Regions from separate parts of the Bradyrhizobium sp. UFLA01-814 genome, predicted to be linked through region 4. Evidence: riboswitches for the same ligand, from Rfam matches in the RefSeq annotation. Region 4 holds a riboswitch; each other region holds the start of a gene.
What was found. A riboswitch is a leader RNA that binds a small molecule or an ion and turns the genes downstream of it on or off. The one in region 4 is predicted to bind cobalamin.
Positions count from the first base shown of each region.

Region 1 (8,019 bases), on a different contig from region 4:
GTGCGTCACCACGATCACCAGCACGCCGGTGTCGGCGACATTGCGCAGCTTCTGCATCACGTCGATCTGGTGGCGCGGATCGAGCGAAGCGGTCGGCTCGTCGGCGAGGATCACCGGCGCCTCCACCGCGAGCACCCGGGCCAGCGCGACGCGGCTGCGCTCGCCGCCGGAGAGTTCGGTGACGCGACGATCGCTGAATTCAGTGACGTCGACCGCCTGCATCGCCCGCAGCACCGCCTCCATATCCGTCGGCGACAGCCGCGCCGGATCGGTCGCGCCGTGCGGATAGCGGCCGAGCGCGACAATGTCGCGCGCCGGCAGCGGCCAGTGCATCATGTGCCCCTGCGGCAGATAGGCAAAGCGCTTCGCACGCTCGCGCAGCGGCAGCGACGCCAGCGGATCGCCGCCGATCCGGATCTCGCCGTTGGAGGGAATCAGCCCGGCCAGTGCACGCAGCAGCGTGGTCTTGCCGGCGCCGTTCGGCCCGACCAGCGCGACCAGATGGCCCGATGGCAGCGACAGCGAGACATCGTGCAGCACCTTGCGGCTGCCGAGCGAGGCATTGAGCGCGGCGGCGGAGAGCAGCGTCATGCCACGCCTCCGCCGAGCGCGCGGCGTTCGCGCATGATGAGGTAAAGGAAGAACGGCACGCCGATGATCGAGGTCAGCACGCCGACCTTGATGTCCGATGTCGAGGGGATGATGCGTACCGCGATATCGGCGGCGAGCAGCAGCGCCGAGCCGGTGAGCGCGCTCGGCACCAAGAGCCGCGCCGGATCGTGACCGATCAGCGGACGCATCAGATGCGGCGCGACGAGGCCGATGAAACCGATCGTGCCGGTGACCGCGACCGCGCCGCCGACGCCGAGCGCCACGCCCGTGATGACGAAGAGCCGCAACCGTCCGACATCGACGCCGAGGCTCTGCGCCGCCTCCTCGCCAAGCGTCAGCGCGCGGAAGGCGCTCGCCTGGCTGAGCAGGATGGCGGCACCCGCGATGATGAAAGGCAGCGCCAGCGCCACGTGCTGGAAGCTGCGGTCCTCCAGCGAGCCGAGCAGCCAGAACGCGATCTCCAGCACCACGAACGGATTGCTCGAGAGGTTCATCACCAGCGCCGTCGCCGCTCCGGCAAAGCTCGAGATCGCGAGCCCCGCAAGGATCAAGATCAAGAGCCCGGCATTGCGGCCGGCGATCGCAAGCAGCGCGAACACGGAGCCGAAGGCGGCGATGATCGCCACCACCGGCAGCGCGTAGGAGCGCACATCGGCGAGGCCCAGCGCAATCACCAGCACCGCGCCGAAGGCCGCCGATTGCGGCGCGCCGAACAGCGACGGTGAGGCCAGCGGATTGCGCAGTAGCCCTTGCAGCGCAGCACCTGACAGCCCGAGAATACCGCCGATCGCGAATGCCAGGATGGTGCGCGGCAGGCGGATCTCGCGCACGATCACCTGCGCCAGATCGCTGCCGCCGCCGAACAGCGCCTCGATCACCGCAGGCGGCGACAGCCGCACCGGCCCGATGCCGAGCGAGATCAGCAGCAGCAGGACCACGAGCGCGAGCAGCGCCGCGGTGGCGCCCCACCGGCGTCGCGCCGCGACCTCGGCCGCCAAGGCAAAATCCTGCACGCTCATCGGATCCATGCTCTTACAGCGATCGCCGTGGCAGACAAGCGACACTCGACAAAAACCGTGGTCGCCCGGCCGCCGCCCGACTTCCGCCGGATTGACTTTGCTGCCCGGCCGAACCCTAGATGACCATGACGGTTCTTTCATGAGATGAAAAGGGAATGCGGTACGGGGAAACTTCCCCAACGCCGCGGCTGCCCCCGCAACTGTATGCGGTGAATCCTTCGTCACAGGCCACTGGGAATCTCGGTCCTGGGAAGGCGACGAAGGGTAACGACCCGCGAGCCAGGAGACCTGCCGTCAGCCGTGGTCACACGCGAGGATGCCGGTCGGGGAGTACAGGCATGAGCTTCACCTGATGCCGTGAGCACGATGGTGAGACTGGTTCGCGGTGACGTGCCACTGACGTTGCCGAGGCCTCGCTTATGTTCTCCGTTCCTTTCGATCGGCGGCACCGCGCGCTTCTGCTCGCGTCGACGATGATCGCGCCGGCAATCCTTGTCCCCGCCGCGCGGGCGCAGCAGGCGCCCGCTCCCGATCAGCTGCCGGCGATCGAAGTCACCAAGCCGGGCGACCAGAACGTCACGCGCGCCAGGCCGGCCGCTGACGAAGCGCCGGCGCCGCGCCGCCCGGCGCCGGGCACCACGCAGAGTAACAATACGGGCAGCGGCAGCGGATCGGGCACGACAGCGACCGGCGTGGCCACCGGAACGGGTGGCACCGGCGGCGGCCGCCAGTTCGCCGGCATTGTCGGCTCCTCCTCGGCCGTGATCACCGCCGACGACATCGCGCATTCGCCGGTGCAGTCGCTGCCGGAGATTCTTGCGCAGGTGCCGGGCGTGCAGCTGCAAACGCCCTATGGCGGGCCGAATGGCGCCAAGACCTCGGTCGACCTGCGCGGCTTCGGCGCATTCGCAACCGACAACACGCTGTTCCTGCTCAACGGCCGCCGCCTTAACGACGTCGACAAGGCCGGCTTCGACCTCACCACGATCCCGCTCGATTCCATCGAGCGCATCGAGATCACGCGCGGCAACAGCGGCGCCGTGCTCTACGGCGACAACGCCGTGGGCGGCGTGGTCAACATCATCACCAAGACCGGCGTCGGTGGCCCGCCGACGACGATGCGGGCCGAGGCCGGAATTGGCTCGTTCAACACCCGCATGGCCGCGGTCTCCGCGGCGCTCAATTCCGGACCGTGGTCCACCTCGTTCTACGGCAACGGCATCAAGTCCGACGGCTACCGCGTCAACAATGCGCTCGACCAGCGCAACGCGGTCGGCAACATCAACTACACCACGCCTGATCTCACCGCCTTCCTCACCGTCACCGGCAGCGACCAGAGGCTCGGCCTGCCCGGCGGACGGCTGGTCGATCCGTCGATCGGCGTCAACGAGCTGCTCACCGATCGCCGCGGCGCCGCGACGCCCTTCGACTATGCCAACCAGCAAACCGCCAGCGTCACCACCGGCTTCACCAAGACGCTGATCAACGGCGTCGACCTGATCGTCGACGGCGGCTGGCGGCAGCGCGAGACGCAGAGCGGCTTCTTCGGCAAGGTACCGACCATCAGCTTCGCTTCGACATACAATGACGCTGCGCTGCAGACCTGGTCGCTCACGCCGCGGCTCAGCGTCAAGAATGTGATGCTGGGGATGCAGTCGACGATCCTGACCGGCATCGACTATTACGATTCGACCTTCCGCGAGGCGCGCGGCGCCTATCAGGGCGTCGACCCGTTCCACGTCTACAATATCGAGCAGCAGTCCGTGGCCGGCTACTGGCAGCACACGATCGGTGTGCTGCCGACGACCGACTTCTCCTACGGCGCGCGCGTGCAGAACACCAGCGTCTCGGCGCGCGATCGCTACGACCCGAACGCGCCGTTCGCGTTCGACGCGCAGGCGGCACCGCTCGACAGCAACGAGACGCAATACGCGCTGCATGTCGGTGTCGAGCATCGCCTGACCGACACCTTCTCGGTGTTCGGCCGCGCGGCACGCGCATTCCGCACGCCTGATGTCGACGAACGCGTCGCGTCGGGTCCGTCATTCGACCCGCTGACCTTCGCCCCGATCCCGCAGACCTTCCAGCTCAAGACCCAGACCTCGCAGGATGTCGAGGGCGGCTTTCGCGTCAGGACCAACCGCTTCCAGGTCCAGACCAGCGTCTATCTGATGGATCTCGACAACGAGATCCATTTCAACCCGGTGCTGTTCTTCAACACCAACCTCGACCCCACCCGCCGCTATGGCTCGGAGACCAGCGCTGCGCTCAAGGTCAGCGACAGCGTCACCCTGCGCGGCGGCATGGCGATCACCCGTGCGGTGTTCCGCGAAGGCATCTGGGCCGGCAACGACGTGCCGCTGGTGTCGCGCTACACCGGCAATCTCGGCGTCACCTGGAATATCTGGCAGAACTATCTGGTGTTCGACGCCACGGTGCGGGCCTGGAGCTCGCGCATCATGGACAACGACCAGGCCAACACCCAGAGCCGGATTCCCGGCAACGCCACCGCCGATATCAAGCTGAGCGGGCAGTATGACCGCTTCTTCTGGTCGCTGAGCGTGAACAACCTGTTCAACGCGCTCTATTACGACTACGCCATCGCGAGCACGTTCACGGAGGGCCGCTTCTCGGCCTATCCGCTGCCCGGCCGGACCTACATGGTAAAGGCCGGCGCGACGTTCTAGAGCTGTCCGGTACGGCGGGATGTGACCCCGCCGTACCGTCTCATCACGTTACAAGCGTCCGCAAACTGGAGTAGAATTCCGCCAGCTGATTTGACCCGTGCAGGGGAAACGCATGGCCAAGGCCGGAAAGACGAGCAAGGACGGCGCCAAGACCAGAGACAAGACCGACGATAAGTCGAAGAAGCCTCCGCCGCCCGCAGCGCTGCAGGACGATGACTATTACGAGGACGGCGACATCGCCACGCCGAAGCTCGACCGCTACGGCAATGATGACGAGCCATTGTGAGGCGCGGCAGATGTCCATCCAAATGTCCCGGGCGCAGTTGCGCGCCGGGTCGCGGGCGGCGGCCTCGTAGCTTGCGAGCTACCGAGCCCGGCTCATCGTCGCCAAGCAGACATTAGGTCGCAGCGGGGTCATGGGCTGGCCCCCCTTCCGGATTGGTTGCCGTGCTAGGCTCCGCATGGACGCTGGGTCCTTGCCGGGGGGCGGTGCCATGAGGTTTGCGAAGGCGGTGCTCACGGTCTTCTGCATGATCGCGTCGACGTGCGAACCGTCCAATGCGCAACAAGCCCCCAGGAAAGTAGGAATCCTGGTCAACGGCAGCCCGTCGCCGCTCTTCGACTCCATCAAGAAAAACCTTCTGAGCGACTTCGCCGACCGCGGCTATCTCGAAGGACGCGACATCGTCATCGAACCGCGATTTGCCGAGTCGAAGCTCGAGCGCCTTCCGGGCCTCGCCTCGGAGCTGGTCGGCGCAAATGTGGATGTCATTCTCGCACTCGGCGGCCCGGCGTCGGTGGCGTCGCAGAAGGCGACGTCGACGATTCCGGTGATCTTTGCGATCGTGACCGATCCGGTTGCATTGAAGCTTGTCGCCTCGATGGAAAAACCGGGAGGCAACATCACGGGCCTCACCAACCTCGATCCGCAGCAGGCCAGCAAGCAATTCAAAATTCTGAAGGAGACATTGCCCGGAATCACGCGCGTTGCGATTCTCAGCGATCAAACGATCCCCGGCGCCGATGAACGCGGGCTCGCTCCGATTGACCGTGCCAACGAGGCAGCAGCCAAGGCCTTGGGGTTGGAGCCGCAAATCGTGAAGGTCAAGAGTGCGGACGATCTGGAGGCCGCAATTGCCGGGATGGCAAAGGAACGCGCGGAGGCGCTGCTGGTCCTGGAAGTGCCGGTGCCCTTCAGCAATCGAAAGCGAGTCGGTGAACTGGCCGTGAAGAACCGCTTGCCGGCAATGTTTCCCGGCGGCCAGGCGGACGCGGGCGGGGTGATCACCTATGGCGCCAACGTCGCCGATACATGGCGCGAGTTTGCGACGTTCGCCGACAAGATTTTCAAGGGCGCGAAGCCGGGCGACCTGCCGGTCGGTGTCGTCACCAGGCGAGAGCTGATATTCAATCTCCAGGCGGCCCGGGCCGTGGGCGTCGAGATCCCACCCGAGCTATTGAAGCGTGCAGACAAGATCGTGCAGTGAATTCGCACTGAAGGATACTATTGAAAATCACCATTTTCGATCGCCTTGATGCTGCCGCGATCGAGCAGATGGGCGCCAAAACCACCGCGCGCCAGCGATGAGGCGATCTGCGGCGATGCCAGCAGCAGCGCCGTGGTCATCGCCAGCGGCACGGCACTGAGCCAATCGAGCCGCACCGGCGTCAGCTCTTCGCTGCTTCCCCGATAGTGCCCTTCGCCCGTGGCGATGCGGCCGCATTCCCGGATCAGGTCACGCCGCGTGCCATCGCGCGATGCACTGCCGAGCAGCGCCTGCATCGCCAGATGCGTCCGCACCCCGACGCGCCCCTCGGCCAGCGGCGCCGGGGTCTCGCCGCGCGAGACGCGCAGCAGCAAATCGACCAGATCGACGCCCGACTGAAAGGCGTTCATCGGCTCGACCAGCCGGGGGTTGCAGTCGATCAACAGCGGCGTTGCGCTGTCGAGCGGCATGATGACGTCGACCGAGAGCGCACCGTGCCAACGAAGATGCGCGCCGATGGTCTCGAGGCCGGCGCGGATCGCCGGCCTGCTCACGCTCTCCTTGATCGCCTCGCCGCCGCCGACACCGGCCGCAATCTGGCGGTAGGCATGGAAGCCGACAAGCGTGCCGTGGCAGAACACCGACTGCGCCTTCTCGACCGTGCCGGTGATCAGATCCTGCGCCAGCACCTCGCCGGCAAAATCGTCCGCGGACTCGAGGTCGTAGAGCGCGCGATTGAGATCGCCGGTATCGCGCACGAACCAGACGCCGCGGCTGGCGGTGCCGACCGACGTCTTGACCACGGATGGAAACCGCACCGCCTCGCGCAGCTCCTCGGCCGAGCTCACGATCCGGGTCGTCGGCTGCGGCAGACCGAGCCGGTCGAGCAGACGGCTGAAGCCGGCCTTGCTGTGCACGGCGCGATAGCTGGCGAAATCCGGCAGCGCCAGGCCGGTACGTGATGCCAGCCCCGCCGCGGCGCGGGCGAACAGAAATCCCTGCTCATGGGTCGGCAGCAGCACATCGAAATGTCGCGACGCCAACAGGCGCTCGACGAAGCGCAGGAATCCGGCTGGATCTGAGCGCAGCGGCGGACAATGGTGGTATTTACGGACGAAGCGGGAGTAGCGCGCCAGGCACCAGCGCGAGGGGTCGCAAACCTCGACGTGATGGCCGGCCAGTCCGAGGATCGTGATCGCCTCGCGGCCGGAGGTGCTGGAGCCCTCCGACACCAGCACGCGGAGCTGCTTTTTGGGGTCGATCATGGCCGATCATCGCCGTGCCGCCGCGCTTTGTCGCCGCATTTAATGCCGCATGTGTCGATCCGGCACGCCCGCGCCGGGGGCAGCCATGCGCCCGCGTTCATGGACAATTAGCGGCCAATCTCTATTTTCGGCGGGCCCTGCCGGGCATTTTGTTTGACGCGTTTTCTTCACGCGAACCGGTACTAACTTCGCTTGAAAACGCTATGGAACTGGGGTTTTCGACGACATGGTCGACGTTCTGGCCGCACCGCAGCAAGCGAAGGCCGACAGCGCGCTGCGCACGCTGACGGGGATTTCGGTCGCCCATTGGGTCAGCCATTTCCATATCTTCGTGCTGCCGATGCTGTTCCCGTTCCTGAAGCAGCAGCTCGGCGTCGGCTATGTCGAGCTCGGCCTCGCGCTGACGGTGTTCGCGGTGGTCTCCGGGCTGACCCAGGCGCCGATCGGCTACCTCGCCGACCATATCGGTGCGCGCAAGATCCTCTTGATCGGACTGACCGTCGGCGGTTGCGCGCTGATCGGGCTCGGCCTGCATCTCAGCTATACGTCGCTGATCATCTGCGCGGTGCTGCTTGGCCTTGCGAACAGCGTCTATCATCCGGCCGATTATGCAATCCTCTCGGCTCATATGGACGAGGCGCGGATGGGCCGCGCCTTCTCGATCCACACCTTTGCCGGCTTCCTCGGCGGCGCGGTGGCGCCCGCGATCATGGCGGCACTCGTCGCCTCGATCGGCGGCCTCGGCGCGCTGATCGTCGCCGGTGCGGTCGGTCCACTGGTGGCGCTGTTCCTGATCGTGCTCGGCATTCCCGATGCCGGCGCCAACAAGAACAAGACAAAGGACGACACAGCACCGAAGGCGAGCGTGATCACGCCGGCGCTGATGGTGCTGACAGCCTTCTTCACGCTGCTCAGCCTGTCGACCTCGGGCATCAACAATTTCGGCGTG
Region 1 covers NZ_JAQOSR010000079.1:30,277-38,295, reverse strand. Annotated here, with positions in the region: gene PMN64_RS23425 (ABC transporter ATP-binding protein) at 1-591, opposite strand, end outside; gene PMN64_RS23420 (FecCD family ABC transporter permease) at 588-1,631, opposite strand; cobalamin riboswitch at 1,744-1,942, shown strand; gene PMN64_RS23415 (TonB-dependent receptor) at 2,051-4,318, shown strand; gene PMN64_RS23410 (hypothetical protein) at 4,431-4,604, shown strand; gene PMN64_RS23405 (ABC transporter substrate-binding protein) at 4,813-5,805, shown strand; gene PMN64_RS23400 (hypothetical protein) at 5,823-7,070, opposite strand; gene PMN64_RS23395 (MFS transporter) at 7,297-8,019, shown strand, end outside.
Region 1: it holds a riboswitch for cobalamin, as region 4 does, so the genes downstream of both, PMN64_RS23415 (TonB-dependent receptor) here and PMN64_RS32375 (ribonucleoside-diphosphate reductase subunit alpha) in region 4, are expected to answer to the same signal.

Region 2 (8,019 bases), on a different contig from region 4:
AACCACATCGCGAACAGGAGACACGTCGCAATGCCGATCCAGCGATGGACGACATAGAGCCACCGCCGCCCGCGCCGGATCAGAGCGTTGCGCATGGTCAAAACTTCACGTTGACGGACAACTCGGCGGTACGCGGCATGCCGAGCAGCCACTGCCCGGTGCCGTTCGAGGTCACCGCGTAGACCTTGTCGAACAGATTGTAGAGGCGGAACGCGACCGTGGTGCGGTCATCCGGCTTCCACCTGACGCCGCCATTGACCACGTTGTAGCCCGGCCGCAGCTGGGTGTTGGCGAGATCGGAGTACATTGCGCCGACGATCTGCACGCCGCCATAGACCGACCAGTTGGGCGCGAAATCCCACGTCAGCCAGACGTTCGAGACCTGCTGCGGCACGTTGACCGGGACATTGCCGTTGAAGCTGACGATCTTGCCGCCGACCACCTGGCTGTTGTTGTCGTATCTGGCGCGCAGCAGCGCAAGATTGGCGTCGACCCGCCAGCCGTCGCTCAGGGCGAGCCCGATCGATCCTTCGACCCCGCGCGATGATTGCTGGCCGATCTGCAATGCCAGGCCTCCGGTGGGATTGCCGGGATCGGGAATCGTGAGCCCGGTCTTGACGATCTCGTAGGCAGCCAGCGTCCACTCGCCGCGGCCGCCCCAGAACGCCTGCTTGACCCCGATCTCGGTCTGCTCGCCGGTCGCAAGCTGGAAGGTTTTTTGCGAGACGGGCAGCGAGATCAGGTTGCTGACCGGATCGACGCCGACCGCGTACTGGCCATAGAACGCGAGGTTCTTGATCGGCTCGTAAACGAGGCCGGCGCGCCAGCTGGTCCCCGATAGCTTCGTCTCAAAACTGTTTGCCGGCGTCTTGTAGTCGGTGCGCTCCACCTCGGGGCGGTCATACCTGACCCCGGTGACCAGCGACAATTGATCGGTCAGCGAGAGCCGATCCTCGGCGAACAGCGCGTATTGATTGACAATCGCGTTGAAGCCCGGCGTGGTCGCCGTCGTCGTCGCGAAGAACGATCCCGGATCGAACACGTATGGATTGACCGACGACGCACCGCCAAAGGGCGAATTGTTGGTATGGGTGAAGTCGATCCGGTTGACGTCGAACCCGGCGACGAACTGGTTCGCAAGTCCGAACACGTGACCGCTGAAGGTCGTATCCATCCGGTTGCCGAGCTGCTTCTGGTCGTGGAAGATCTCGATATAGCTCGTGCGATCGATCAGTTGGGTCTTCGGATTCCAGGTGTAGTTCTCGATGTCACGCCAGTGCCGCTCGCTGGTCAGGTAATACAGCGTGTTGTTGACCTTGATGCCGTCGGCGACGTCCCACTCGGTCTTGAACCGGGTCCAGCTGTCCTGATAGCGGATCGCGCTGTCCAATGCGTTGTAGTTCTTGAAGCGCAGCGCGTCCTGGATCGAGCCGTTGATCAGCGGCGTGCCGAAATAGCGTGACGGGCTGCGGTCGCCGTAGTCCTCCGACAGCGTGAAGGCGAGATTGTCCGACGCCTGCACCCGCACGGCCGCGGAGACCACCGCATTCGAGGTCTTGTCGCGATCGACCCAGCCGTCCGACATGTTGCCGGTGGCGTTGACGCGGTACGACACATTGGGATTGATCGGACCGGTGCTGTCCACCGAGAGCCGCCGGGTCATGTTGCTGTCGAGCGAGACCTCGGCCTCGTTATAGGGCGTGCTCTGCGGCTTCTTCGGGATCACATTGATGACGCCGCCGATCGCGCCTTCGCCGTAAAGCACCGAGGCCGGGCCGCGCAGCACTTCGATACGTTGAGTCGACCAGGTGTCGTAGGGAAACGTCAGCGTGCCGGAGCCGATATAGAAGCGCGTGCCGTCGTACAGCGTCATCACCGAGTTGCTGCCGGCAAAGCCGCGGGTGCTGAACGACAGGCCGCCATTGCCGGGCGCCGGCGTTGCGATGAAGCCGGCCGCGTCCTGGGTGACGGCATCGACCACATTATGCTGGCCGCGCTCAGCGATGGTCTGCGCCGTGATGATCTCGACGCTGGCGGGCGTCTGCAGCGGCGTCAGATTGAGACGACTACCGGTGCCGCCCTGCGTGGTGGCATTGAGCGTCGGCGATACCGCCCCCGATACGCCTGACGCCGCGGCGCGCGGCGTGTTGCCGGCTGGTGCGGCCGTCGCGGGCCTCGGCCGTGGCCGCGCCGCGGCGGCCATGTCACGGCTGCGCGCCGCAGGCTTCGGCCTTGCCGCAGCGGAAGGCGCGACCTCGATCGGATCGAGCCTGGTTGGTGGCGGTGTTTGTGCCGAGCCTTCGGCCGGCAGCAGCAGCGATGACAGGGAGCAGACGAGACCGAGGCGCCATTTGCGCGCAACGGGAGAGGACGGAGACATGAAAGGACTCGCGGTAACGTGGCACGTCACCGCGAACGCGGACTGGCGCATTGCCCAAAAGGCAGTGCTCCGATCCCACCAGGACGCCCCCGCCCGATGTGCTCGCGTGTGACCACGACTGACGGCAGGTCTCCTGGCTCACGGGTCATCGCCTGTCGACGCCTTCCCGGGCCTGATAGCCCAGTGGCAAATTGACGAAAGGCTCGCCGTTTACAGTTGCGGGGACAGCTGCGGCATTGGGGTTACCCTCGCACCGCATTCCCTTTTGATCCCCGAAGGGAACCGTCGGCAAAAACGATAGGTGGTGCCGGCAAGGCTGTCAATTCGATGCGATTGTCGCACACATGCTTTGCGAGATGCTGCTGCGGCGACGACACAGCGACATCTGCTGCGGCTGACGCGGAGCTCCCTCTAATCCCGTCATCCTGAGGAGCCGCGCAGCGGCGTCTCGAAGGATCGACGGCCACCAGCGGGGCCGTGCACCCTTCGAGGCTCGCTTCGCTCGCACCTCAGGATGACGGGAAACGTAGGTTCGCATCACTTGGCTTCGACACATCCCTGCATCACGTCATCAATCTCCGCCCGCGACAGAACACCCATCTCAGCGATGAACACGATTCGCGTGCATGGCACGCCGGGTACCGGCACGCCGCCCGTGGCCAAGGTCGCGCGGCCGCCGGCCAATTGAAACACCGTCAGCCGGCCGGGCTGCTCCACCGTCTCGAACAATCCCTTCGCCCGCGCCAGCTTCGGCGCCAGCTTGCCGATCGCCTGCTGCAAGCGCGGCAGCAGCACCGGCCGCTCCGAGGTCCAGCTCAGCGTCTCGAACCGGTCGGACGCCGGCCGTCGCGGCGCGGTCTCGCGCGGCGCCGGCAGGTGATCGAGATCCGCCGGAAACAGCAGCGCGGCCGGCACCTCGCCATGCAACGCATCGACCACCACGGCCGCCGGACGCACCGCGCGCACGGCGTCGCGGATCGCGGCGCACGCGGCGGCATCGGCCAGATCGACCTTGCTCAGCGCCACCACGTCCGCCGCCCGCAGCTGCGAGCGGAGCAGCGCATCGTTCAGCATCGCCGCAGGCTGCGTCGCGTCGACCACGCACAGCACGGTCTCCAGCGGCGCCTCCTTCCAGATCACGGGATCCATCAGGTTGCGCACGATGTCGGCGGGATCGGCGATCCCGCTGGTCTCGATCACGATGAATTCGGAACGCGGATCACGCCGCAGCAGCGTGGCGAGCGTGCGCAGCAGGTCGCCCTCCAGCGTGCAGCAGATGCAGCCATTGCTCAGGCTGACCACGCCGTCGCCGGCGCCCGCGATCAGTTCCGCGTCGATATTGATCGCACCGAAATCGTTGACCACAGCGGCGATGCGCCGCCCTTGCGCATGCGCCAGCAGATGGTTGACGACCGTGGTCTTGCCCGCCCCGAGGAAGCCCGCGACCAGCAGGATCGGGACCGGCACTTCAGCCTCCGGTGACGGGCCGGCGCACCGGCCGGCCGGGACGCGCCGCGACATCGAGCACCCCATCGCTGATCAGCGGCTGGCCGCTGACCACGAGATGCCGCACGCCCTCCGCCGGACGATTCATCGCGGAGAAGGTCGCGCGGTCGCTCAGCGTCTCGAAGTCGAACACCACGACATCGGCGTCGGCGCCGACCTGCAGCCTGCCCTTGGCCCGCATCGCCGGCGTGCTCGCCGACAGGATCTCGGCCGGGATCAGCGCGCATTTGCGGATGCCCTCAAGCAGCGACACCTTCTTGCGCTCGCGCACCCATTCGCGGATGAAGCGGGTGAAGCAGCCCGCCGAGCGCGGATGCGAGGTGGCATCGTCGGGCAGCGGCCAGGCGTCGCCGGTGTAGGGGCGGCCGTCGGACAGCGTCCACGGCATCGCGTCGGAGGCGATCGCGCCGCCCGGATACAGCACCGCCATGTCGAGCAGATCGCGATGATGCGCGTTGTTCTCGATGTCGAGCACGTGCCACAGCACCAAGGTCGAGGGCTCTTCGGCCTGTGCCGCCAGCAGTTCCTCGCGGCTGCCGAAACGGTGACCGTCGGTCACGCGCTGCACCGAATCATAACCGAGGCCGTTGCGCTCCTCGAATTTCGGATCGCTGAAGAAGGTCGCCGCCAGCACGGTCGAGCCGGTGCCGTAGGGATAGGCCTCCACCGTGATCGGCAGGCCCTGCGCCTGCGCCTTCGCGATCAGCGCAACACAGCGTTCGATATCCGTCTTGCTCGACGAGTTGAAATGGCAGATGTGCATATGCGCGCCGGTGGCGCCGGCATAGCCGATCAGGCGGATATAGGCTTCCGCCGCGCTCTCGGGATCGATCCGCGACATGTAGGCGACGTGGGTGAAGGTCGGCACTGCATGGTCCGCCGCGAGCTGGCACACCGCGGTCAATTCCTGCACGCCGGCGCCCGGCGCATAGGCGTTGAGAATGCCGATGCCGATACCGCCCTCGTTCAGGCCGATGGCGAGGCGGTCGAGGATGCCGCCGACCTCGCCTTCGGTCGCGACGTTTTCGATCCAGCGGCGATCGCGCATCGCGGCCCCAAACGATTCCAGCGAGCTTTCCGAATTCGAACCGGTCATCGCACCGATGCGCGCGAAGGCCCAGTTGGCGGCGGCGCCGTAGTTCAGCACCCTGCCCTTCTCGGCCTGGCGCTTGTACCAGGACGCGACCGGCAGCACGCCGGCCTCGAGGTCGAGCGAGGTCGTCACCCCGTCGAACGCCTGCATGCGGTCGGCCGGAATGGTCTGGCCATGCGCGTGCAGGTCAATGAAACCCGGCGCCACCACGAGCCCGGTCGCGTCGATCTGCCGCTCGGCGCCGCCGAGGCCGCTGCCGACCGCGGCGATCTTGCCGTCGACCACAGCCACATCGCCGATCGCGTCCATCCCGCTGGCCGGATCCACCACCCGGCCACCGCTGATCACCAAGCCAACCATCTCGCCACTCCCCGCATTCCGAAACCGACCGGTCTCTTGTCGAGCACAGAGAAGCGCATCGCACTGATCGCAGCAAGCCGGCCAGGGTTGTGGCGACATGCTGTGACGGAATATCCGCCGCGCCGTGATGGCGATTGCAGAGTGAGGCCCTTCCTACGTTCCGGTTGCACGCCGCGGCGCCAGCCCGCGCCAGAGATCGGGGCCGGGCTTCACGCGGCTCGCCACGAGTTTCGGCGGCGTGCGATCCTTGGCGATCGCCGCCTCGACCGCGCGCTTGAGCCTGACATTGTCGATCTGCGCCAGGAACCGCCGGATGACGGAATCCTGATCCGCGCTTTGACCGGAGATCGCCGCGCACAGCTCCGCGGTCGTCCTGCGGAAGAAGTGGAAGGCGTCATCGGCCGCGCCGCCCAGCCGGTCGACCTCGCCGGCCACACCGAGCGCGTGCATCCGATCGTCGTCGTCGAGCGTCACTGCGAAGCGCAGCACGGCAAGCTGCCAGGCACAGAGCAGCTTGCTCTCCGGTTCGGTCGCATTCTCGCGCATCAGTCGAACACCCCGCGCGCCCGACTTCCTTCGGCTGTCGAGGGAGGTCAGGCGCGGCACGACTATCGTTGCGCGGGAATAGGTTTTCGAGGGGCGCGCGCGCCCGATCGTATAGGAATCGCATAGGCGGAACGCGCCGAGGCTCAATTCGCTCAGATCCCCTCGAACTGCAGCCGCGCCAGCCGGGCGTAGAGGCCGCCCGCGGCGACCAGCTCGGCGTGGGTGCCCTGCTCGACGATCCTGCCCTGGTCCATCACCAGGATGCGGTCGCAGGACAAGACGGTCGCCAGCCGATGCGCGATCACCAGCGTGGTGCGGTGGCGCATCAGTTCCTCCAGCGCGGTCTGCACCAGCGTCTCGCTCTCGGCGTCGAGCGCCGAGGTCGCCTCGTCGAGCAGCAGCAGCGGCGCATCGCGAAGGATCGCGCGCGCGATCGCGATGCGCTGGCGCTGGCCGCCGGACAGCGTCACGCCGCGCTCGCCGAGCTGGGCGTCGAAGCCTTCGGGCAGGCGGCGCAGGAATTCGGTGGCATGGGCGAGATCGGCGGCGCGCTCGACCTCGGCATCGGAAGCATCGGGCCGGCCGAACCGGATGTTCTCGCGGGCGCTTGCGGCGAACACCACGGAATCCTGCGGCACCAGCGCGATGCGCGCGCGCACCTCGGCCGGATCGGCCTGCCGGATCGGAACGCCGTCGAGCGAGATCGTGCCGGACGTCGGATCGTAGAAGCGCAGCAGCAGATGGAACAGCGTGCTCTTGCCGGCGCCGGACGGACCGACGATCGCGACCTTTTCACCCGATCGCACCGCCAGCGACACGCCGTCGACCGCGAGCGCATTGGGCCGGGTCGGATAAGCGAAGCTGACATTATCGAAGCCGACATCGCCGCGCGCCGGCTGCGGCAGCGCGCGCGGCGATGCGGGCGCCGCGATCTGCGGCCTGACGCGCAAGATCTCGAACAGCCGCTCGGCGGCGCCCGATGCGGCCGAGACCTCGCCCCAGACCTCGCTGAGCTGGCCGAGGCCGCTCGCGGCGAACGCCGTATAGAGAATGAACTGGCCGAGCCGGCCCGGACTGATGGTTCCGACCAGCACGTCGTGCGAGCCGACCCAGAGGATCACGACGACGCTGGCGAACACGATGAAGATGACGATCAGCGTCAGCACCGCGCGCGCCTTGGTCGAGCTGCGCGCGGCTTGATAGGCCTGCTCGACCTCGCCGGCAAAACGCGTCCTGGCGAGCCGCTCGCCGGTATAGGCCTGCACGGTGCGGATCGCATTGACCAGCTCCGAGGCATAGGCGCTGGCATCGGCCAGCGTGTCCTGGGCGGTGCGCGACAGTCGCCGCACCCAGCGGCCGAACGCCACCAGCGGAATCACGATGATCGGGATCGCGAGCAACACGAAGCCGGACAGCCGCGGGCTGGTGATCACCATCATCGCGGCGGCGCCGAAGAACAGCATCAGATTGCGCAGCGCGATCGACACCGACGCGCCGACCGCGGACTTGATCTGCGTGGTATCGGCGGTGAGCCGCGACACCAATTCGCCGCTTCGTGCGGAATCGAAGAACGAGGGCGACAGCGAAATCAGATGCGCGAACACGTCGCGCCGGAGATCGGCGACGATGCGTTCGCCGATCGTCATCACGAGGTAATAGCGCGAGGCGCTGGCGCAGGCGAGCACCGCGACGACCGCGATCATCACGCTGAAATAGCTGTTGATCATCGCGATGCCTTCGGGCGTGAAGCCCATGTCGATCATCCGCCGCACCGCGACCGGCACGATCAGCGTGGTGATCGCGGCGATCGTCAGCGAGATCAGCGCGAGGATCGCCCGGCCCTTGTAGCGCGCCACATAGGGCGCGAGCGCAAGCAACGGCCGCAACCGGGCGCGGCTCTTCGCCGGCTCCGTGATCTGGCTCTCGATGAAGGCTTCCTCATCGAGCAACGCGTCGCGCGGAGGCTGCGGGGCGCCACGCGGGGTCTCAAGCTGTTCGGCTACGCTCATCAATCTAGACCGGTTCTATCGCCCTCCACATAGGCCCGCCGACCCCCGGCTGGCAAATCCGGTAAAGTCCCAATCCGGTGATGGGCTTAGGCCCTTTCTTGGCTTGTTTTGGCGGGCTCCATGGG
Region 2 covers NZ_JAQOSR010000004.1:493-8,511, reverse strand. Annotated here, with positions in the region: gene PMN64_RS01975 (PepSY domain-containing protein) at 1-95, opposite strand, end outside; gene PMN64_RS01970 (TonB-dependent receptor) at 98-2,380, opposite strand; cobalamin riboswitch at 2,486-2,682, opposite strand; gene PMN64_RS01965 (CobW family GTP-binding protein) at 2,918-3,847, opposite strand; gene PMN64_RS01960 (amidohydrolase family protein) at 3,849-5,339, opposite strand; gene PMN64_RS01955 (hypothetical protein) at 5,493-5,885, opposite strand; gene PMN64_RS01950 (ABC transporter ATP-binding protein/permease) at 6,038-7,894, opposite strand.
Region 2: it holds a riboswitch for cobalamin, as region 4 does, so the genes downstream of both, PMN64_RS01970 (TonB-dependent receptor) here and PMN64_RS32375 (ribonucleoside-diphosphate reductase subunit alpha) in region 4, are expected to answer to the same signal.

Region 3 (8,019 bases), on a different contig from region 4:
TCGGCCACCGCACCGAGCGGCACGAAGCCTTTGGCTGGGCAGCCGCCCGGATCGACGATCTCGCCAATCTCGTTCCTGCACGGCTGACCGGGCTTCTGTTCGTGCTGCTCGCGCCGAACCGTTCGCAGGCGTGGTCATGCATGTTGCGCGATGCGCATCGCCATCGCTCGCCGAATGCCGGCTGGCCGGAAGCCGCGATGGCCGGCGCGCTCGGCGTCCGGCTCAGCGGTCCCCGCATCTATCACGGTCACATCGCCGATGAGCCGTGGCTGAACGAGGGGGCGCGCGATCCGGCTGCCGCTGACGTCCTCACCGGGCTGAAGCTCTATCGCTACGCCATGGTGCTGTTGGCTGCGGCGTTCGTCGCCCTGGCGCTGGCGTGAAGGAGCGGCGCATGCGTGAGCACGGCGGGAATCTTGATGTCGCCCAGCAACGCTTCGGCGGCGCCGCGGACGACTGGATCGACCTGTCGACCGGGATCAATCGGGCGCCGTATCCCCTGGTCGATGTCGAGCCGCGGCACTGGAGCGCGTTGCCGTCGCGATCCGATCTTGAATCGCTCCACGACGCCGCGCGGCAAGCCTATGCCACCGACGCGCCGATGGTGGCGATGGGTGGTGCGCAGGCCGCCATTCAGTTGCTGCCGCATCTGGCGCTCAAGGGGCGGGCGCGGATCCTGGCGCCGACCTACAATGAGTATGCCGCGGTGTTGTCGGCCGCCGGCTGGGACGTCGCCGAGGTGTCCGATCTCACCGCGCTCGCGGGAGCGGACATTGCGATCGTCGTCAATCCGAACAATCCCGATGGACGGCGCCATGATCGGCAGGAATTGCTGGCACTGCTGCCGCGCGTTGGCCGGCTCGTCATCGACGAGAGTTTTGCGGACGCCGTTCCTGACCTGTCCCTTGCACCGGAAGCAGGACGCGCCGGGCTCCTGATCCTGCGCTCATTTGGCAAGTTTTACGGACTTGCCGGCCTGCGGCTCGGCTTCGCTGTCGGCAGCGAGGCTGATATCGCCGCGCTTGCCGCGATGGCGGGCCCATGGCCGGTTTCGGGCGCCGCGATTGCGATCGGACGGCGCGCGTTGCTCGATCGCGACTGGGCAGAGGCGACAGCCGCGCGGCTCGCGGACGACTGCGTCAGGCTCGACGCGGCGGCGCGATCACGGGGCTGGACGCTGCTCGGCGGCACGCCGCTGTTCCGGCTTTATGAGGTCGGCGATGCGCTGGCCGCGCAGGAGAAGCTTGCCCGCGGCCAGATCTGGTCGCGGGTCTTCCGGCAAAAGCCGGGATGGCTGCGGCTCGGCTTGCCGGGCAGCGAGGCCGATTGGTCGCGCCTTTCCGCGGTGCTATCCGTTTAACGCGCCAGCGCAAGCAAACCTTCGACATCGAGATGGGTCTCGATGTGCTCGGCAAGCGCATCGAGTGCGCTCTCGACCCTGGCGCCATAAGGCTGATCCGCCGCCGCGATGTCGAGTTGCGCAAGGTAAGCCTTGCGAAATCCGTCTGAGGCGAATAGGCCGTGCAGATAGCTGCCGTGAACGCGCCTGTTGGCCGAAACCGCCCCTTCAGCTGCACCATCAAGCAACGCAAAAGGCCGCGCGCGATCCGGGCCGTCGGTGCGCCCGATATGGATTTCGTAGGCCGTGATCGGTTGATGGGTCGCTTCATGCACCGCACTGACGCGCGTCAGCGTCTTCTGTTCGGTCATCGTGGTCGTGACATCGAGCAGCCCGAGGCCGCGCGTTTCGCCGGCGGGCCCCTCGATCCCATCGGGATCGGCGACGGTGTGCCCGAGCATCTGGTAGCCGCCGCACAGGCCGAGGACATGGCCGCCGCGGCGATGATGCGCGAGGAGATCGATGTCCCAGCCCTGCGCGCGCAGGAAGGCGAGGTCGCCGCGGGTCGATTTCGAGCCGGGCAGGATGACGAGCTTTGCATCACCCGGGATGGCTTCGCCCGGACGTACCATCACGAGATCGACGCCGGGCTCGAGCTTCAGGGGATCGAGGTCGTCGAAATTGGCGATCCGCGACAACGCAAGGAACGCGATCTTGCACTGACCGGGCTTGCGCGCCTCGCCGAGCCCGAGCGCATCTTCCGCCGGAAGCTCGCCGGCGCGGACGAACCAGGGCAGCACGCCAAAGCCGCGCCACGCCGTGCGCTCTTCGATCAGCCGGTAGCCGTCATCGAACAATGTCGGATCGCCGCGGAATTTGTTGATGACAAAGCCCCGGATCATCGCGGCATCGTCAGGGGCGATCACCGTCTTGATGCCGACGAGCTGAGCGATCACGCCGCCACGGTCGATGTCGCCGACCAGCACTACGGGCACGTCAGCCCGGCGTGCAAAGCCCATATTGGCGATGTCGGCTTTGCGTAAGTTGACCTCGGCGGGGCTGCCGGCGCCCTCGACCAGCACCAGATCGGCGCGCGCCTTCAGGCGTGCAAAACTCTTCAGCACCGCGCCCATCAATGATGGTTTCATGCCGGCATATTCGCGCGCGCGTGCGGTCGCGATCCGTTTGCCGTGCACGATGATCTGGGCGCCGACATCGGTCTCGGGCTTGAGCAGCACCGGGTTCATGTCGGTGTGCGGCTCGACGCCGGCGGCCAGCGCCTGCAACGCCTGCGCACGTCCGATCTCGCCGCCGTCGACGGTCACGGCGGCGTTGTTCGACATGTTCTGCGGTTTGAACGGCAGCACGCGCAGGCCGCGTCGTCTGGCGGCGCGCGCGAGGCCGGCGACGATCAGCGATTTGCCCACGTCCGAGCCGGCTCCCTGGATCATCAATGCGCGCGCCATGGTGCTGTCTGTCAGAACTCGACGCCCGGCTGTGCCTTGATGCCGGAGCGGAACGGATGTTTCACCAGCGTCATCTCGGTGACGAGGTCGGCAATCTCGATCAATTCCTCCTTGGCATTGCGCCCGGTGAGCACGACATGGGTCATCGGCGGCTTCGACGTGGTCAGGAAGTCGACGACATCGGCGATCGCGAGGTAATCGTAGCGTAGCGCGATGTTGATCTCGTCGAGCACGACCATGCGCAGGCTCGGGTCTGCGATCAGCTGCTTGGCCTTTTCCCAGCCGGCTTGCGCTGCCGCGATGTCGCGGGCGCGATCCTGCGTCTCCCAGGTAAAGCCTTCGCCCATCGCGTGGAATTGACAGAGATCGCCGAAATGCCCGGTGAGCAGGCGGCGCTCGCCGGTATCCCAGGCGCCCTTGATGAACTGCACCACGGCGCAGGGAAAGCCGTGCGCCACACAGCGCACGATCATGCCGAACGCGGAGGACGATTTTCCTTTGCCGGCGCCGGTATGAACGATGATCAGGCCCTTTTCGCCGCTCTTGGTCGCCATGATGCGGTCGCGGGCGGCCTTCTTTTTCGCCATCTTGTCCGCATGGCGCGCATCCAGCGAAGAATCGGTGCCGACGGCGCCGTCTTCAGCTTCGTTTCCATCAGAAGTCATCACGTTCCTTCGGCTTGACAAGTGCGAGGCTTGGACGAATGGTGGGTCTGCGTTGGTTCCTGTCCTACGACAGGCGAAGAGGGAATGCGATAGGGCTATGACCGCAAGGTTCGCCCGAAGCGCAGCCGCCCCCGCGACCGTGACCGGAGAGATGCCCAAGCCACTGATTCCCTACGGAGTCGGGAAGGTGGGCATCGAAGGGTAAAACCTGCTCCGCAAGCCGGGAGACCTGCCAACGCAGCATGTTGTGAGACCGGCGGACGGGGTGTTCCGCGACGGGGAACGAACCTGTCCAAAATCGGTTCGTGTGCCTCATCGCTTCCCGCTGTCAATCCAGGAAGGGCGATGAGCGTTACACTTCATGTCTGCATCACTTGCCGCGCCGGCCAGACGCCGGCGGAAGGCGAGCTCGCGCCCGGTGCGCGCCTGCATGCCGCGCTCGTTGAGGCTGGCGTGCCCGATGACGTCAATCTGGTTCCCGTCGCATGCCTGTCGGCCTGCAGCCAGGGTTGCTCGGTCGCGCTCAGCGCGCCGGGGCGATGGTCCTATGTCTACGGCCGACTGTCCGCTGACAATGCCGCGGATGTGATCGCCGGTGCGTCGGCCTATGCGGCGGCGCCTGACGGCATCGTGCCGTGGCGCAGCCGTCCGGAAATCTTCCGCAAGCAATCGCTCGCCCGCATTCCACCTCTTCCCGTCGTGCCGGAGGCCGCAGAATGACCACGCTCGCCAAAATTCCGGTCACCGTCGTGACCGGCTTTCTCGGCTCCGGCAAGACGACGCTGATCCAGCATCTGATCCGCAATGCCAACGGCAAGAAGCTCGCGGTGCTGGTCAACGAATTCGGCAGCGAAGGCGTCGACGGCGACATCCTGAAGTCGTGCGCCGACGCCAATTGTCCGGCCGAGAACATCGTCGAGCTCGCCAATGGCTGCATCTGCTGCACCGTCGCCGATGATTTCATCCCGGCGATGGAGCAGTTGCTGGCGCGGAACGTGAAGCCCGATCACATCGTGATCGAGACCTCAGGGCTCGCGCTGCCGAAGCCGCTGCTGAAAGCGTTCGACTGGCCGGAGATCCGCTCGCGGATCACGGTCGACGGCGTGATCGCACTGGCCGACGCCGAGGCTGTCGCCGCCGGCCGTTTTGCGCCTGATCCGGCGGCGGTGGATGCGCAGCGCGCGGCCGATGAGAATCTCGACCACGAGACGCCGCTGTCGGAAGTGTTCGAGGACCAGATCGCCTGTGCCGATCTCGTGCTGCTGACCAAGGCCGACCTTGCCGGGGCGGAGGGGATCAAGGCAGCGAAAGAGGTGATTGCGGCCGAGATGCCGCGCGAGGTGCCGATGCTGCCCGTCGTCGACGGCACGATCGACGCGCGCGTGATCCTCGGGCTCGAGGCGGCGGCGGAAAACGATCTCGCGTCGCGGCCGTCGCATCACGATGGCGAGGAGGAACACGAGCACGACGATTTCAATTCCGTCGTGATCGATCTTCCGGAGGTTTCGGATGTCGACGCGCTGATCGCCTCGATCAAGGGACTGGCGCGCGAGCAGAACGTGCTGCGCGCCAAGGGCTACATCGCGGTCGAGGGCAAGCCGATGCGGCTGCTGGTGCAATCGGTCGGCGAGCGGGTGCGGCATCAGTTCGACATGCCCTGGGGCGCACGGGTGCGGCAGTCGAAGCTCGTCGTGATCGGCGAACATGCCGACATCGACGAAGCCGCGATCAGGGCACGGCTTGGTGTCTGATGCACGTCGTCTTCCGCGAGAGCCGCGGCCTTGAGGAGACCGCGACGCCAAGGGACCTCGGCCAGGATCCGGCCGATCTCGTGGTGTTGTCGTTTTCCGACAGCGATCTTGCTGCCTTCGCGGCCGGCTGGCGGCGCGGCCGCGCTGCGTTGCCGTCGCTGCGGCTCGGCAATCTCGCGGAGCTGCGCCATCCGCTGTCGGTGGATACCTATATCGAGCGGACGCTCTCGCACGCCCGCGGCATTCTGGTGCGGCTGATCGGCGGCGAGCCCTATTGGTCGTACGGGCTGGCCGCGGTGCATCGGCTGGCGAAGGAGCGCGGCATCGCCCTGGTGGTGCTGCCGGCCGATGGCCGCGACGATCTGCGGCTGGATGAATTCTCGACCTTGCCGGTCTCGACGCTGCGCCGTCTCAAGGTGCTGTGCGACAAGGGCGGCCCGGTTGCCGCGCAGGCCGTGATCGCGCAACTGGCGCTGGCGTCCGGACTCTATGCCGGGCCTGTGGTCGGCGAGATCGATCTTCCCGAGATCGGCGTCTACGATCCCCGGCGCGGTGCCATCGCGGCGTTGCCGGCACCGGACGGCCGGGCGCGCGTGCTGGTGACGTTTTATCGTTCTTATCTCGCGGCCGGTGACACGGCGCCGGTCGATGCACTGATCGATGCATTGCGTGAGAGGGGCTTTGATGCTCATGGCGTGTTCGTCACTTCGTTGAAGGCGGCGGGCGTGTCCGATTGGCTGCGCGTTCAGTTTGCGCAATGCGCTCCAGCGGCCATCGTCAATGCGACCGCGTTCTCCGCGGCCGGCGACGACGGCACGACGCCGTTCGACGCTGCATCGTGCCCGGTGTTCCAGGTCGCTTTGTCGACCGCGCGGCGCGAGGATTGGGCCGGATCGCTGCGCGGTCTGTCGCCTGGCGATCTCGCGATGCATGTGGTGCTGCCGGAGGTCGACGGCCGCCTGTTCACAGGCGTCGTGAGCTTCAAATCGCCTGGTGAGCGCGATCCCGAGCTGCAATTCGCGCATCTTGCGCATCGGCCGGATGCCGAGCGCGTCGCTGCAATTGCCGCACGCGTGGCCGCCTGGCATCGGCTTGCCGGCAAGCCGGAACAGGAGAAGCGGCTTGCGCTGGTGCTCTCGAACTATCCGGGCCGTCCGCATCAGATCGCGCATGCCGTCGGCCTCGATGCGCTTGCCTCGGTCGAGGCGTTGCTGACAGATCTCGCGGCCGCGGGATTTGACCTTGAGCCGGTGGAGTCGCTGGGCGACATTCTTTTGCGCAGGAATTTGACGTGGAAGGTCGCCGACTATCGCGCCGCGCTTTCCGGCCTTCCGCAACAACTGCAGGACGATCTCAGCCGCGCATGGGGCGCGCCGGAGGATGATCCCGATTGCCGTGACGGCGCATTTCATTTCGCGGCGATCTGCTGCGGCAAATCGGTCATTGCCGTTCAGCCGGAGCGCGGTGAGGTGGGGCAGCGCGACGCCGACTATCACGATCTGGCGCGCACGCCGCGTCACGCCTATGTCGCGTTCTATCTGTGGCTCAGGCGGCAAGGCATCGATGCCGTCGTCCACATCGGCGCGCATGGAACGCTGGAATGGCTACCGGGGAAGTCGGTTGCGCTGTCGTCCGCATGCTGGCCGGAGGCGCTGATCGGCGATCTGCCTGTTGTCTATCCCTTCATCGTCAACGATCCCGGCGAGGCCGCGCAGGCCAAGCGCCGGATCGGTGCCGTGACGATCGGACATCTGCCCCCGCCACTGGCACAGGCCGCAGTGCCGGAAGGCCTGCGCAGTCTCGAGCGCTTGCTCGATGAGTATTCGACTGCCGACGGCCTCGATCCGGCGCGGCGGCAGCGCCTGATCGCCGCGATTCGCGACGAAGCGCGCATCGCCGGGCTGGAAGACGATCTCGGTCTCGCCGAGTCGGTCTCCGCAGCCGAGGCCATTCCGCAGATCGATCGTTTCGTCTGCGACCTCAAGGAAAGCCAGTTCGGCGACGGCCTGCATATATTCGGGCAGGGCGCGTGCGGCGAAGCGGAGAGGGCGGCGCTGCGCGATGCGCTCGCGGGACGGCGCGTGGCGCCGGGGCCGTCGGGCTCGCCCTATCGCGGACGCCGCGACGTGCTGCCGACCGGACGCAATCTGTTTGCCGTCGATCCGCGCGCGGTGCCCACGCCGTCGGCGCATGCGCAGGGCGTGAAGCTCGCCGAAGAGCTGCTGCGCCGTCATTTGCAGGATGACGGCGACTGGCCGAAAGGACTCGTGGTCGACCTCTGGGGCTCGTCGACGATGCGCACCGCCGGCGAGGATTTTGCGATGGCCCTGCACCTCGCGGGCATCGCGCCGCGCTGGGATCATGGATCAGGCCGGGTGTCGGGCTACGACATCATCGCGCCGGCGGAGCTCGGCCGGCCGCGCATCGACGTCACGCTGCGCGTGTCGGGGCTGTTCCGCGACGTCTTTTCAGGGTTGGCCCAGTTGTTCGAAGCTGCAGCGGAGGCGTTGTCCGAACGCTGCGATGAGGCAGACGAGAATCCTTACCGGCAACGCATCTCGCGCGTGTTCGGTCCGCGCCCCGGACATTATGGCGTTGGCATCGCGTCGATGCCGGATGTCTTCACCAAGGAGGCGCGCGAGGCGGCCGGCGAAGCCTGGCTGTCGGCATCGTCGTGGGCTCTCGCATCCGACGGCGAGATGCGGCCCGATCGCGCCGGCATCGAGGCGCGGCTCGCGGCTGCGGACAGTTTTGTTCATACCCAGGATTTGCCGGAGACCGATCTGTTGCTGGCGGCG
Region 3 covers NZ_JAQOSR010000029.1:35,280-43,298, forward strand. Annotated here, with positions in the region: gene cbiB (adenosylcobinamide-phosphate synthase CbiB) at 1-383, shown strand, start outside; gene cobD (threonine-phosphate decarboxylase CobD) at 395-1,360, shown strand; gene PMN64_RS11640 (cobyric acid synthase) at 1,357-2,805, opposite strand; gene cobO (cob(I)yrinic acid a,c-diamide adenosyltransferase) at 2,817-3,470, opposite strand; cobalamin riboswitch at 3,507-3,722, shown strand; gene PMN64_RS11650 (DUF1636 family protein) at 3,816-4,190, shown strand; gene cobW (cobalamin biosynthesis protein CobW) at 4,187-5,221, shown strand; gene cobN (cobaltochelatase subunit CobN) at 5,221-8,019, shown strand, end outside.
Region 3: it holds a riboswitch for cobalamin, as region 4 does, so the genes downstream of both, PMN64_RS11650 (DUF1636 family protein) here and PMN64_RS32375 (ribonucleoside-diphosphate reductase subunit alpha) in region 4, are expected to answer to the same signal.

Region 4 (8,019 bases):
TGGCGACAAGCTGCCTCTTTCCACCACTTGCTGAAACCGTGCACCAGGTTGGTCAGTGCCTGCGGAGTGTATTGTGAGCGTCTGGCGTCATGGGAGTGAAGGACTTGCCGGGCAAGTGCGACCGCGGCCTGCTGACAGGCAGCCTCTTCTGGCCACTTGCTAAAACCATTCACGAGGCTCGCGAGGTCCAGCTGATTGAAATTGGTGATCCGGGTGGCTCTACGATCGATCTCGCCCGCAATCGCGATTGTGGCTTGCCGAGAGCTTTCGTCTTCCAACCACTTGCTGAAACCATTCACCAGGTTCGCCAAATGCTGTTGGGAATATTCAGAGAGCTCGATGGAACCATGGAGAATGTCAGCCGCGATCATCCCTGTGGCTTCGCGCGCGGCCGCCTCTTTCTCCCATTTGCTGAAACCGTTCACGAGGTTTGCGAGTCCCTGCGGAGCAAAATCCGAGAGGCGACCGGGGCGATCCGCTCGGCGGATCACTTCACCTGCGATTGCGATCGCAGCTCGATGGCAAGCTACTTGTTTCGGCCACTTGCTGAAACCGTTAACCAGCGACGCCAGACTTTGACTGTTCAATTCCTGGAACGCCCCCCTGTGATCGCCGCAAAATTCGGCCAACCGGACTGTTCCGTTACAGCATTCCGTCATCCTGAAGTGCCGACTGAAAGACGATGCGAGGAGTGAAATGGCTCTGAATCCGACTTTCTTGATCAACGCATTATCAAGCTGTGACACGCGAGCAGCAATGCGCTCGCAGGCTCTTATACCAGCCTCACCTCCACCTGCCCGGCTTATCGCATTGCAGGTGGTGGCGTAGTCCCACGATTTCCCGGCGAGGATGTTTTCCTCGAAGCATTCTACAAATCTAAGTTGGAACTGCGAAGCAGCCTTTTGCAGGAACGCTGCTTGATCCGCCTGCCGAAGCTGCTTTGCGTGCTTGAGCACGGCGATTGAGAATTCACGTATCTGATGCGAACGATCGATCTCGGTTAGTGCTGCCTCAAGTGCCGACATCTGCATAATCATTTCTGGGTTCCGCCGCAGGCGCCCTGCGTTTATGGAGAGGAGTGCTGGTCCGCACGGTCCAGCACCAGGGCATGTAAAATCCTACGCCGCCGGAGTTGCATTTATTTGCAGCTCGCGTTGTTTGTGGCTGCGACACCAAGAAGGTAGCCAATGAGACTGCGAATTAGGTTGCCGAGCATACTCCCCTTTCACATCATCCGCCGATCTCTTGGCACGCCTACCCCAATGATCGATCATTGTCCGGCAACACCGAGATCTACGCCATGGCCGCTCACATATGCTTGCCGATCATGATGCACTCCCGCGAGCGTGACTTATGATTTTCCGAGCCTACGACCTGACGCTACGTGAGGTTCAAGCCATATGTTGGTTTACCCTCTCAGGCACGGTCCGCCATCTAGGTGACATCATCTCAGCGATCGGCTTTCTCCGACCTGCTCGTTTGCGCGCTCGTAAACCGCCGCGCGGCCAGATTGAACCCTTGCTAAGCGACATCGCCGTTGAGATTTAACCTACACGACCTGCCCTGCCGACAAAGACGGCCGGACTGGTCTTGCAGTTCGGCGCACCAGGATGCTGGAGACAGCTAGGCAGCTATTTGTGTCGTCAGAGATTGCATAGCGAGAGTCTCGTTTAACGCAAAGAGCCCAGTCATTCTTCTGCCGATTGTGGCTGGTTTGGCCACTGCCACGAACGCGGCGGGCATGGACGACGTCGCAAGATATATTGAGGGGTCCTTTGGATTAGTGACGAACGTGCGGTCCTAACTACCCGCCAATGTGCGAGTAAAATCCAAGATTCATCGGCATAGAATCTTATGCGCAAATCACGCGCCGCGCCTTTCATGCACTCGCGCTCGGGAATGAAATGCGCATATTCGTAAAAATCGGACGCCCTGTCGGGTCTCAGCCCCTGATCGACCCTTGCAGGCCATTTTCTGACTTCGTACGTATCGGCAGATCCTGGACCGGCAAGGGCACGAAGATGACGCTACGAGACGCGGACGTCTGCCCAAAGTGAGAGTCATCACCTCCACTGTGGAACCTCGGTGCCCTCCGCGGGGCGTCCATCTCATCATAAGCGCACTGCGTTACGGCTGAGCGACGCGCCCGACGGCACGGCGCGTCCAAGTCACTTAGTGGCGTGGCGCGACAATTCCAGGTCGACTTCGCTTGCAAAGCCGCCGAACTAATCCGACGGCGCAAAGATGGTGCAAACAGGCTATATCCGGAGTTGCCACAGCCCGGCGCGTACCGCAGGTATGAATAGGCACCGGTTATCGCAAATCGGTTCAGCCCCAATCGAGCGCACCGCCGTTCTGATACTCGATGACGCGGGTCTCGAAAAAATTCTTCTCCTTCTTCAGGTCCATTGCCTCCGACATCCATGGAAACGGATTCTCCGCCTCCGCGAACACGGCCGTGAGGCCGATCTGCGCGCAGCGGCGATTGGCAATGAAGTGCATGTACTGCTCGCACAATGCGGCGTTCAGCCCGAGGAAGCCCCGTGGCATCGTATCGCGGCCATAGGCGGCCTCGAGGTCGGCGGCCGCGCGGATCATGTTTTGGACTTCCTCCTGGAAAGCCGATGTCCATAGATGCGGGTTCTCGATCTTGATCTGGTTGATCACGTCGATGCCGAAGTTCAGATGGATGCTCTCGTCGCGCAGGATGTATTGATACTGCTCGGCGATGCCAACCATCTTGTTGCGGCGGCCGAACGAGAGGATCTGCGCGAAGCCAGTGTAGAACCACATGCCCTCGAAGATCACGTAGAAGGCAACGAGATCGCGCAGGAACGCCTGACCGGCCTGCGGCGTGCCGATCCTGAAATCGGGATCGTCGAGATGCTGGGTATGCTTGATCGCCCACGCCGCCTTGTCGGTGATCGAGGGCACCTCGCGGTACATGTTGAACAGCTCGCCCTCGTCGAGGCCGAGGCTTTCGACGATGTACTGGAAGGTGTGGGTATGCACGGCCTCCTCGAAGGCCTGGCGCAGAAGATATTGCCGGCACTCCGGGTTGGTGAGGTGACGATAGATCGCCAGCACGATGTTGTTGGCAACGAGGCTTTCGGAGGCCGCAAAGAAGCCAAGATTGCGCTTGATGGCGCGGCGCTCATCCTCCGAGAGGCCGTCGCGCGACTTCCACAGTGCGATGTCGGCCTGCATCGAGACTTCGGTCGGCATCCAGTGATTGTTGCAGGCGGCAAGGTACTTCTCCCATGCCCATTTGTATTTCAGCGGCAGCAGCTGGTTGACGTCGGCGCGGCAGTTGATCATCCGCTTCTCGTCGACCGAGACGCGGCCGCCATGACGGTCGATCGTGCCGAGGCCGGTTGCCTCGCTCAGAGCGGTTGGCGCCGCCGCGAAGGACTGCGGCATGAAGGGCGTGCGCACCTGGCGGGTCGTGGTCGCTGTTTCTGAAAAGTCGAGCATAATGTTGGTTCCTTTGGTTTTCTTACTGGCAGGCTTCGCAGTCGGGATCATCGATCGAGCAGGCAATGGCGCTCGGCAGATCGGGGGCCGGCGCGGTCAGCGCCACTGGCGAGACAGCGTTGAGCTTGCCGTCGGTGCCCTTCAGCGTTGACTTCTCGACATGGGTCGCGCTGCGCGAGCGCAAGTAATAGGTCGTCTTCAGGCCCAGCGACCAGGCTTGACGGTAGAGCGCGTCGAGCTTCTTGCCGGAGGGATCGGCGATATAGAGATTGAGAGACTGCGCCTGGTCGATCCATTTCTGCCGCCTCGCCGCGGCCTCCACCAGCCAGCGCGAATCGATCTCGAAGGCGGTCGCATAAAGCGCCTTGAGGTCGTCGGGGATGCGGTCGATCGCACCGACGCTGCCGTCAAAATATTTGAGGTCGTTGACCATCACCTCGTCCCACAGCCCGCGCGCCTTGAGGTCGCGCACCAGATGGTCGTTCACCACCGTGAAATCGCCGGACATGTTGGATTTGACATAGAGGTTCTGGTAGGCCGGCTCGATCGACTGCACGACGCCGCAGATGTTGGAGATCGTCGCCGTCGGCGCGATCGCCATCACATTCGAGTTGCGCATGCCGACCGAGGTGACGCGGCCGCGCAGGGCTGCCCAGTCAAGCGAGCTCGTACGGTCCATCGCAACCCCACCGCGGGCATCGGCAACATAATCGATCGAATCGATCGGCAGGATGCCCTGGCTCCACAGAGAGCCCTCGAAGGACGGATAGCTTCCGCGCTCGGCGGCGAGATCGCTAGAGGCCGAAATGGCATGATATGAGATCGCCTCCATGCTGGTGTCGGCGAAGGCCACGGCGGCATCGGACGCTACCGCAATGCGCAGCATGTGTAGCGCGTCCTGGAACCCCATCAGGCCGAGCCCGACCGGGCGATGCCGCAGATTGGAGCAGCGTGCTTCCGGGATGGTGTAGAAATTGATGTCGATAACGTTGTCGAGCATCCGCATCGCCGTCGTCACCGTCTTTTTCAGCCTGACACCGTCGAGCCGACCGTCCTGGACGTGGTTGGCGAGGTTGATCGAACCGAGATTGCACACGGCGGTTTCGTCGTCGGATGTGTTCAGCGTGATCTCGGTGCAGAGGTTCGAGGAATGGATCACACCGGCATGGCGCTGCGGCGAGCGCAAATTGCATGGATCCTTGAAGGTGATCCAGGGATGACCGGTCTCGAACAGCATGGTCAGCATCTTGCGCCAGAGGTCGACGGCGCGGATCTGCTTGAACAGGCGCATTTCGCCGCGCGCTGCCTTGGCCTCGTAATAGGAGTACCGCTCGGCAAATGGCTTACCATAGAGATGGTGCAGATCCGGCGTCTCGTCCGGCGAGAACAGCGTCCATTCGCCATCGGCCTCGACGCGCTGCATGAACAGATCGGGGACCCAATTGGCGGTATTCATGTCATGGGTACGGCGGCGGTCGTCACCCGTGTTCTTGCGCAAATCGAGGAATTCCTCGATGTCGACGTGCCAGGTTTCGAGATAGGCGCAGACCGCGCCTTTGCGCTTTCCCCCCTGGTTCACGGCAATCGCGGTGTCGTTGGCCACTTTCAGGAACGGAACCACGCCTTGGCTCTCGCCATTGGTGCCCTTGATATGGGCGCCGAGACCGCGGACCCGCGTCCAGTCATTGCCGAGCCCGCCGGAATATTTGGCAAGCAGCGCGTTATCCTTGATCGACTTGAAGATGCCATCGAGGTCATCGGCCACGGTGGTTAGAAAACAGGAGGACAGCTGCGGCCGCAGCGTGCCGGAGTTGAACAGCGTCGGCGTGGAGGCCATGAAGTCGAACGACGACAGCAAATCGTAGAACTCGATCGCGCGAGCCTCGCGATCGATCTCGCGCAGCGCAAGCCCCATGGCGACACGCATGAAGAAGGCCTGCGGCAGCTCGATGCGGTTGCCGCGGACATGCAGGAAATAGCGGTCGTACAGCGTCTGCAGGCCCAGGAACTGGAACGACAGATCGCGTTCCGGTTTCAGCGCCGCGGCAAGACGCGCGAGGTCAAAACGGCCGAGCTCGGCGTCAAGCAGTTCGGACGTGATGCCGGTCTTGATATAGGCCGGGAAGTACTCCGCATAGCGCGTGGCCATGTCGGCCTGCGACGCGCTGGTCGGCGCATCGAGCACATTGGTCAGCACGTCGGTGCGCAGCTTGTCGAGCAACAGGCGGGCACTGACGTAGCTGTAGTTCGGCTCCTGTTCCACGAGGGTGCGGGCCGCCATCACCGAAGCGAGCGCCAGCTCGTCCTGGCCGATGCCGTCATAGATGTTGCGCTTCGTCTCGGCGATGACGGGCGCAGCGTCGACGCCGTCAAGGCCGGCACAGGCCTCGTTGATGATCAGCGCCAGCCGCGCGTGGTCGAGCGGCACCTTGGTGCCGCCGCGTAGCGTGACCTGGACCGCGGGTCCCGCCGCGGGCTTTGCCGTCGCCGCCTCCTGCTCGGCGCGCTGCCTCGTGCGCTCCTCTCGGTACAGCACATAGGCGCGCGCCACCTTGTGGTGCTCGCTGCGCATCAGCGCCAGCTCGACCTGATCCTGCACATCTTCGATGTGGAAGGTACGGCCCTCGCTCATCCGCCGCGACAGCGCGGTGACGACCTCAGCAGTGAGTTGCTCGACGATCTCATGCACCCGGCGCGAGGCGGCCGCGGTGTGTCCCTCGACCGCCAGAAACGCCTTGGTCATAGCCACCGAAATCTTGCTGGCGTCGAATTTCGACACCGTGCCGTTACGGCGGATCACCTGCATCGGAGGCGACGCTTCCGGCGCGGCGAGCGGTTCTGGACGCAACTGGATGAGTGGCGCTGGCTTTGTTTCGCGATCGAGAGAGAGTGACATCGTATAGACCCCGTGATGCTTGTTGGGGCTGGATGTCGAGAGGACGCTGCGTCATTCCGGCGGACAAGCGTCGCCGGCATGGCTGTGCAAGCGACCGCCGGGACACCCCGCCCGTGGACGTGTTTGGTGTCGCGGCAGGTCTCCTGGCTCGCAGGTCGCCGTTGCTCCCTCGTCTTCCCAATGCCTCGCGGCATCAGTGACTTAACAGGGCGAGAGCAACTCACTGCTCACAGTTGCGGGGGCAGCGCCGGATTTTTACGGATCGATCCGTAGTTCACCGGCTTCCCTCTTAGCCACCAAATCTTGAGACATGGTGGACCGTGACGGCTATATCTGGTGCGATTTGGAATGGAATGTCAACAACCGCAAGACGGCCTTTCCAAAATTTTCGAAAACTCATCCCAAGGCTCGTAGCGGCTGGGAGAAGCTTCAAGGCGCTCCGCTTCCATCCAGCCTAAACCTCGACCGGGTCGTGCGGACGCTCTCCCCGAACGTGAGTATCGGGCGCCCCGGTAGCCAGGTCTTTCGAGCAATGGCGAATCTTTGACTGCGAAAGCCGCCCTTGTCCGTTTTTCACGCCAGCAATTCGGCAGGTCGTCATCGACCGGGCTGGTCATGCAGTATGAACAAGCGCCTGAAACACGGAAATTCGATCTTGCGAGCGGTAGCCTTCACACCGTAGCGGCGCCAGGGCCAACCGGTGCGCGGCACCATGACCGTCTCGCACTGATCGCCCGCCCATAGACCCAAACCGGCAGCAAACAGCCCAACGCCGTCCACTTGAAATACGCGAGGACGGCGTTGGCTCTAGCCCCAGGAAGGGTGCGCAAAATCCTAGCCTATCGATTGTGCGCAAATTTCGAGAGAAATTCAGCATTTAATGCCCCGTATGACTCCGGATACAATCACGCTGACATGCATATGGGATCGACCTTCGCCTCTGACGAGGAAAGGACTGATGGGTATCGCGTTCAGATCGAGCTTGAAGGTCACTTGGCTTATCGAGGCTCAGGGTGCTTGGTGATAGCCTAGTCTAGCTTCGGCTAGCGGGGCGCGCCATCGACGCGCCCTCTCCTATTCGTTACCGCTGATGGCCAATACCGACACCGCGCTATTCTTGCGAGTGCCGCCACATGCCTCCATGCGAACGCCGAGCACGCGCAGGTGCGCCCAGGAGCATTCAGCCGGATAGGCTCGGGTGAGTTCGATAGCTACCGCGATGGACGAGGACAAAGCAATGTCACAGGGCTTGTCGCCTTACCGACTTTGCGTCTCTATCGTCCAATCCCTTGGTGCCAATCGACCAGGAGATGCTCTGCCCGCCGACCTCACCGCTGAACAAATGCCCGCGCGCCCGCTTCAGCACCGGCCGCCAGGACGTCAGTGCGAGCTCGTTCAGCGTCGACATACGCCGGTATCCAAGCCCCTCAGCCAAATCAGGCCGATTTCAACGATTCAAAACCTCAGTGCCGCGCTTCTCGTCAGCTTCTCGAAAGCTAACCTTCCTACATTCGAACGTGGTCTGCAGACGCAAATGCTGGCCATAACTGAGCTTGGTCGCGAACCTAGGTAGGCGATGAGCCGATCGGCAAGAGGCTTTGTCGCTTACAAGAGCAAGGAGAGCCCCATGGATTCCAATCGGATAAACG
Region 4 covers NZ_JAQOSR010000141.1:16,564-24,582, forward strand. Annotated here, with positions in the region: gene PMN64_RS32365 (hypothetical protein) at 1-1,037, opposite strand, end outside; gene PMN64_RS32370 (ribonucleotide-diphosphate reductase subunit beta) at 2,329-3,474, opposite strand; gene PMN64_RS32375 (ribonucleoside-diphosphate reductase subunit alpha) at 3,497-6,370, opposite strand; cobalamin riboswitch at 6,486-6,708, opposite strand; gene PMN64_RS32380 (hypothetical protein) at 7,611-7,778, opposite strand.